DNA from 2 places in the Ureibacillus sp. MALMAid1270 genome. Region 2 is predicted to be linked to the other one. Evidence: riboswitches for the same ligand, from Rfam matches in the RefSeq annotation. Region 2 holds a riboswitch; the other holds the start of a gene.
The links. Region 2 has a riboswitch for glycine ahead of gcvT (glycine cleavage system aminomethyltransferase GcvT). Riboswitches for the same ligand answer to the same signal wherever they lie in the genome.
Positions count from the first base shown of each region.

Region 1 (3,736 bases), on a different contig from region 2:
CAAACTACTTCTTTGCTTTCCTCATTCCATAAATAAAGAACAACAAAATAAACCAAATCGGCGTAAGCAGTAAAGCCGGTCTTGTATCATCGGAAACAAACATAATTCCCAAAATCACCACGAATAGAACTAGTACCACATAGTTAATGAACGGTGTTAGTGGTGCTTTGAAATGTGATTTTTTGTGTAAATCTGGACGTTTTTTCAAATAAACTAAATGAGAAATCAAAATGATACTCCACACCCAAATGAAACAAATCGCACTAATCGTTGTAACAATGCTAAAAGCAGATTCAGGTACTAAATAGCTTAATAAAGCCCCAACAGAAACAACGATCGCTGAAACAATCAATGCATTTCCAGGTACGTGATTTTTATTTAACTTGGAGAATGCTTTTGGACCTTGTTTATTTTTACTTAAGTTAAACATCATGCGGCTAGTGGAGAATAAACCACTGTTCCCGGCAGAAGCTGCAGATGTAATGACGACGAAATTAATAATACCAGCCGCTACTGGAATCCCAACCAAAGTAAACACTTGTACAAATGGACTATTTGCTGCACTTAACTCTGTCCATGGGTTGATAGATAAAATAACGAAAATCGCTCCGACATAAAATAGCAAGATGCGGACAGGGATTTTATTAATCGCTGATGGAATATTTTTTTGTGGATCCGCAGTTTCAGCTGCAGAAACCCCTACTAATTCAACCCCTACAAATGCGAATACTACCATTTGGAAGGCGAATAAAAATCCTGAAATACCATTCGGGAAGAAACCACCATGTTCCCATAAATTTGAAACTGACACATAGCCTGTATCTGTTTGGAATCCAGTAATAATCATCACAATTCCTATAATTATTAATGCAACTATCGTAATTACTTTAATAATAGCGAACCAAAACTCTAACTCTCCAAATAATTTTACAGTTAATAAATTCAAGGCTAATAAAATTATTAAACATAGGATTGCAGGGATCCATTGAGGAATGTCAAACCAGTGTCGAACATAAACACCAACCGCAATAATATCTGCCATAGCAGTCATAATCCAACAAAACCAGTAAGTCCATCCTGTGATAAATCCTGCCCAGTCACCTAAATAATCTGTAGCGAAATCTGTAAAAGATGAATAGCGTGAGTTTGATAATAACATTTCACCTAATGAGCGCATTACAAAAAATAGCGCCACACCAATGATTAAATATACAAATAGGACGGACGGACCGGCTTTTTCTATCGCTGCTCCTGATCCTAAAAATAAACCTGTACCAATCGTTCCACCAATAGCAATCAATTGAACATGTCGGTTTTTCAATTCTCGTTTTAACTCTTGCTGTGCCATTAGAATGCCTCCAAAAATATTAGATTTGCTATTTTGCTGCTAATATTACTAAACAATGCATTTCTGATGGATTCACGATTTCTGTATCCTAATTGGACATTTATGATGTGACCCCCCTGTGTCGCAAACAAGAACTGGGACAGAAAGCCTGTCCCCAATGTCCCTCCAAGAAAATAAAAAAAGAGATGGTAGGATACCATCTCTGAAAAGTCGAAGAAGAGGAATAAATAAATGTAAATGCATCATTTCATTTAATATTCGTTTCTAGCTTCTGTCCTTTTGCCTGAGATTGTGAACCCTTCGGCGTCGCGTAATGCGAACTCTCCAGAAATTGCTCCAGCTATAGTCCCCCCATAGCCTTCATCGCACTATATGTAATTGAATTCAATTGTACAACTCACCTTGCAATTGAATTTATAGTGAATATAACAGTTATTTATCAAACTTACAATACTACGAAACTATTTTAATGCTTCTAGTAAAGTAATTACAAGTACATAAAAGAATTGCAATAGGGTGAAACAGTGAATAATGTAATAAATAAGAATAGTGAGAGAAATCGATACTTCCAACCGAAAACATAAAAAAACTGACAAAAAATTGTCAGTTCGTCATTGAGTTCATTTTTCTATTTTTGATATATTCTCTTAATGAAAATAGTATTTTTAATATAACAATAAAAGTAATAGCCCCAGTTGTATCAAGCAAAACATCTTGGAAAGCGCCTGTTCTACCAGCAAGAAAGGTTTGTCGGTATTCATCAAGGCAGGCGAGAGTAAAAGTTGTAAGTATTGCGTATATGACAGCTAGTTTTAATTTGAATTTTCTATAGACTATATAAAACAAGCTCGCTAATAGACCAAAACCAATGAAGTGAAAACTTTTTCGAATTAAGAATTCAATAAAGTAAAAATAGCCACGAGTTTCTACGGAAATGGTTTTTCCCCAATAGGAAAGTTCAATTTTGCTTAACAAATCATAGAAAGGTTGATCAGCTAAAATCGTTCTTAATGATGGAACTAGCGTTTGCTGTTCATAAGTGGTGTTCGAAAATACGAAAAGTATGAGCAACCCAACCGCTAAAAGTAATAAATATTTTTTCATCGGTGCTCTTCGTACATGTCTTGCTTAACGATATTTTTTAGTAGCTCTACATTCTTTATCTGTTGAGCTGTTTTATATGCGGCAATATTATCAAGAAGCTGCTTTTCATTTCTTGCACCTATGACAGTGGAAGCAATGACTGGATGACTAAGGTTAAATGCAAGTGCAGCTGCATGAATGTCACCAAATTCTTCCTCGATTTTTTGCAATACTTCTACTAATTCCTCTTTTGAATATGACATATAGCCTTTCGATTGCTCAACCCGTGATTTCCACTCATTTGTTAGTAAGCCTTTAGCAATCGACCCACGTGTAACAACTGAAGTGCCCGCTTGTTGAATAGATTCAAACCATTCTTCTGGTCTACGGTCGAGAAGACTATATTGCATCATGTTTGAGACTGCAGAACTGTTTTGGACGAATGGAATAAATACGTTTGGACGAATCGATGAAATACCATATTCACGAATAAGGCCATCTTTTTTCAACTTTTCAAATGATTCGATGATCTCGTCCCACGAATCTTCTTTAGTACCTCCATGGAGCTGGTAAATGTCAATGTAATCTGTTTGTAATCGGCGCAAACTATCTTTCAAGCCTTCTTCAATATGCTTAGGGGAAGCATCCCAATGCCAACCATTTCCGTCCTCATTCCATACATTACCAACCTTTGTTGCAACGATGACTTCATGGCGAAAAGGTTTTAAACATTGACCAACGATCTCTTCATTGATTCCTTTATCATACAAATCGGCAGTATCAAAATAATTAATGCCATTTTCAATGGACAGTTCAATAATTGACTTTGCTTCTGATAGATTAGTAGGAAGTGACATGCATCCTAAACTTAGCTCTGAAATTTCAATATCGCTTTTTCCAACCGTTCTTTTTTTCATGTAAAGAACCTCATTTCCAAAACTGTGTTATTTCCATATTAATGGTACAATAAAACAAAACATTAGGACAAGCGAGGACACCTTTTCATGAAAAAATTTGAAGAAAAAACGATACATTCAGAACCCATTTTTAAAGGGAAAGTCATTTCTTTAAAAGTTGATGATGTCATCCTTCCAAATGGAAAAGAATCAAAAAGAGAAATTGTTAATCATCCAGGTGCGGTGGCAATAATTCCTATTACTGACGAAGGTAAAATCATTCTTGTAGAGCAATATCGAAAAGCGCTTGAAAGATCAATTATCGAAATTCCTGCTGGGAAGTTAGAAAAGGGAGAATCTCCTGAACATACTGCTAGAAGGGAGTTAGAGGAAGAAACGGGTTATGGCT
Region 1 covers NZ_JBMIRP010000095.1:82,603-86,338, forward strand. The annotation lists gene ACOQFO_RS14090 (amino acid permease) at 5-1,348, opposite strand; glycine riboswitch at 1,610-1,686, opposite strand; gene ACOQFO_RS14095 (VanZ family protein) at 1,952-2,452, opposite strand; gene ACOQFO_RS14100 (aldo/keto reductase) at 2,449-3,348, opposite strand; gene ACOQFO_RS14105 (NUDIX domain-containing protein) at 3,436-3,736, shown strand, end outside.
Region 1: it holds a riboswitch for glycine, as region 2 does, so the genes downstream of both, ACOQFO_RS14090 (amino acid permease) here and gcvT (glycine cleavage system aminomethyltransferase GcvT) in region 2, are expected to answer to the same signal.

Region 2 (3,736 bases):
GCAGCAGTATCGCTATCTAGCAATTCTTTTAATGCTTCTACATCAGTAACCCCATCTTTTGTTGGAATTATGACGATTTCAATTGATTGTCCTTTTGCATAAGTAGCAACTACATCACGGTATTCAGGGTGAACAGCTTCAGAGACTAAAAGCTTTTTACGTTTAGTATGAGCAGCAGCTAACATACCGGCTTCAGCTAATGAAGTTCCCCCATCATACATTGAAGAGTTCGCTAAATCCATACCAGTTAATTCAGCAATCATAGTTTGGAATTCAAAAATAGCTTGTAACTCACCTTGTGAAATCTCAGGTTGATATGGTGTATAAGCAGTATAAAATTCAGATCTTGAAATAACATGATCAACGATAACAGGTTTATAGTGATTGTATACACCAGCTCCTAAGAATGATACATTCGTTTCTGTATCACTATTTTTTGAAGCAAGTTGTTTCAATTCTTTTAGTAATGCTGACTCTGATTTCGCCTCAGGAATGTTTAGTAATCCTTTAAAGCGAACTTTTTCAGGGATATCTGCAAATAACTCATCGATGCTTTGAATTCCTATAGTTTCAAGCATTTCTTTTTTATCATTTTCCGTCATCGGAAGATAGCGATGTACCATGTATTAATACCCTCTTTCCTTTTATTTAGCGCGTTTATAAAAAGGTGTTGCTACCGTTTTTGCTAATACTCGTTTATTTCGAATTTCAATTTCTACTTCAAGCCCTAGCTCAGTAAATTTTGAATCGATTAATGCTAAACCGACATTTCGTTTTGTAGATGGTAATTGAGTACCAGTTGTAATCTCACCGATTTCAACTCCATCTTTGAAAACCTTATATCCGTGGCGAGGAATACCTTTATCGATCATCTCAACACCAACAAGTTTCCGTGGTAATCCAGCTTCTTTTTGTGCTATTAAAGCTTTTTTACCAATAAAGTCACTTTCTTTTTGTAACTTTACAGCAAATCCGATACCAGCTTCTAATGGTGAAATATCTTTCGATAATTCTTGACCGTAAAGTGGTAAACCAGCTTCAAAGCGTAATGTATCACGAGCACCTAGACCAGCAGGAATTACTCCTTTGTCTTTACCAGCTTCTAAAATTTTTGACCATAAATCTACAATCGCTTCAGGTATACCATATAATTCAAAACCATCTTCCCCTGTGTAACCACTGCGAGAAACTAGTACATTGTTACCTGCAACATCAACATTATCTTTAAATTTGAAAGATTTAATCTCAGAAAGATCAGTTTCTGTTAAAGTTTGAAGTACTTCTTCAGATAATGGTCCTTGAAGTGCAATTTGAGCATACTCAGATGACTTATTTGTAATTGTTACGTCACCTTCTGCGTTACTAATCATCCAGTCGTAATCTTTTTCAATATTAGCTGCATTAACACATAGTAGATAGCGATTTTCTTCAAGGAAATAAACGATTAAATCGTCCACTACTCCGCCGTTCTCATAGCACATAGCATTATATTGTGCACCGCCGATTTGAATTTTAGAAATATCATTCGACAATAATTTTTGTAAGTAATTAAGGGCATCATTGCCTTCGACAAAAATCTCTCCCATATGTGAAACATCAAACAAACCTGCACGATTACGAACAGCATCATGTTCTTCTTTAATAGAAGAAAACTGAACTGGTAATTCCCAACCGCCAAAATCAATTGTTTTTCCACCAGATTTTGCATACTCTTCGAATAATGGTGTTCGTTTTAAATTGGTTTCCACAGTAAATCCCCCTTTAGATAATCATTACATTGAATGTTTAGTAGACAACTTTGAGAGATTCATAAAAAAAGGACAGACGAATCCCTCAAAAATCGAGGAATCCTCTGTCCTTGCACCTGAAAGTTACACCTAGTTAGACTTTTTGTGAAACTAAGCTTTCCTCTTTGGTGGCTGTATTTACATTACAATGTATTTAAGTTATCCATTATAGAAGAAATAACAGCACTCTCCAGAGACGCGTCCTGTACGAGTCTTTTTGCCTGAGAGATTCATAGATCACTACTTGCTCCTTCGGCGACGCTAATCTCATGATTCCTTGGTTAGAATGTCAGATGATTGAAAAAATTCTAATCAGCGTTACCACATTCAAAGGAATAACATTATGTTCACGTTCTCTCCACGTACATTCATCCGCACACTATTCAAAATTCAATGTACAAAACATTATTTACAGTCTATATCCTAACATTCAACCGGAGAAAAAGCCAATCTTTTTTTAAAATTAGACAAAAAGCGAACAATATAATTCTTAAGTACGACATTATTCGCCTTTTAACCGATTAACTTGGAAGGCAATATACTCAACGATTTGACGAATACTTCTATTCTCTGTTAACACTCTTATATGCCCTGCTAGGTGATAATATTTTTTTCTACTAAAATACAATTGCTCTAATTCATTTTTAGTCGATTTTTGTACGATTGGTCGATTTTTATCGTTTTTTACTCTCTTATAAATATCTTCAAAATTCGCATCTAGAAAGAATACTAAACCAGTTCTTCGCATTATTTTACGATTTTCTTCATTAACGGCAACGCCTCCACCTGTTGAAATAATACAGGCTTCATCTCGAAAATTAAGCAAAAAATCAGTTTCTAATTTTCTAAAATATTCTTCTCCATACTTCTCAAATATTTCGGGTATGGACATTCCTTGTTGTCTTACAATTTCACGATCCATATCGTAATACGGGAGTCTTAGGAAATAGCTCAATCTTCGTCCTATTACTGATTTCCCTGATCCCATAAAACCAACTAAATATATTTTCCGCATGTTCCACCTACTTTACTGCATGAGACTTATTTGCTATTTATTTCTGCTAGTAAGTTTATCGTAGCACGAACATTGACGAATTCCAATGAATTATAAATATTTATTTGCGATTGAAATGATTGTACATAGTATGCGATAAACGTAAGGCAAACGAACAATAAAAAAATTGCAATTAGAAATCCACTACCATTCTCATTCTTCATGTATTTGAACAAAGAATGATCTCTCCTTTACGATTCCGTTTGGGTATTTAACCATTACCTTTAGCTCAGGTTCTTGAAATTCAAATTTCAATCTTTGAATACCTATTAACAAAGGAACGTTTCCAACATTTCGAACTTGTTTTCTAATAACATCACTTAATTGACTAATTTGTATACTATCTCTGTCGCCTAGATAGGTAATTTCAATTTTATCTTCATTTCCTGTTACTTTTATTTCTTCAATTTGCTCTAAATACTGTTGAAAATCAGTAACAAAAAGTTCCCAAGTTGTATGTATATCTGTTAAATAGGTATTGTTTTGTTTTTGAATCCAAACCAAAATAAGGACAATTAATTGTGAAAATAAAATAAATACTACCAGATGATAGAGTGCTTCTAGCAATGTATATCCGTTTTTTATAGGACGCCTTCTTGACTGAAACATTTCATTTCTTCCTCATCTGTTAAGACATAATTTACACAAAGTTTTTGTCCATCATATATCCATTGGTAATGAATAAGGTCAATAATTTCTGAACCTGAAGAATTTCCTAAATGTGCTATCTGTTTAGCTGCATTATAGGCAACTTGAGATACATGTAAATCCAATTTCCTAACAAATAAAGATTCATTTAATTTTGCCATAAGGGGGATTAACGAACCGGTCAAAGTGAAGATAATCCCAACTATAAGTAAAGTTTCAACAAAGGAAACACCTCTATTGTTCAACA
Region 2 covers NZ_JBMIRP010000097.1:83,614-87,349, reverse strand. The annotation lists gene gcvPA (aminomethyl-transferring glycine dehydrogenase subunit GcvPA) at 1-623, opposite strand, end outside; gene gcvT (glycine cleavage system aminomethyltransferase GcvT) at 645-1,748, opposite strand; glycine riboswitch at 1,987-2,159, opposite strand; gene ACOQFO_RS15800 (shikimate kinase) at 2,290-2,802, opposite strand; gene comGF (competence type IV pilus minor pilin ComGF) at 2,995-3,450, opposite strand; gene ACOQFO_RS15790 (hypothetical protein) at 3,423-3,736, opposite strand, start outside; gene comGD (competence type IV pilus minor pilin ComGD) at 3,724-3,736, opposite strand, start outside.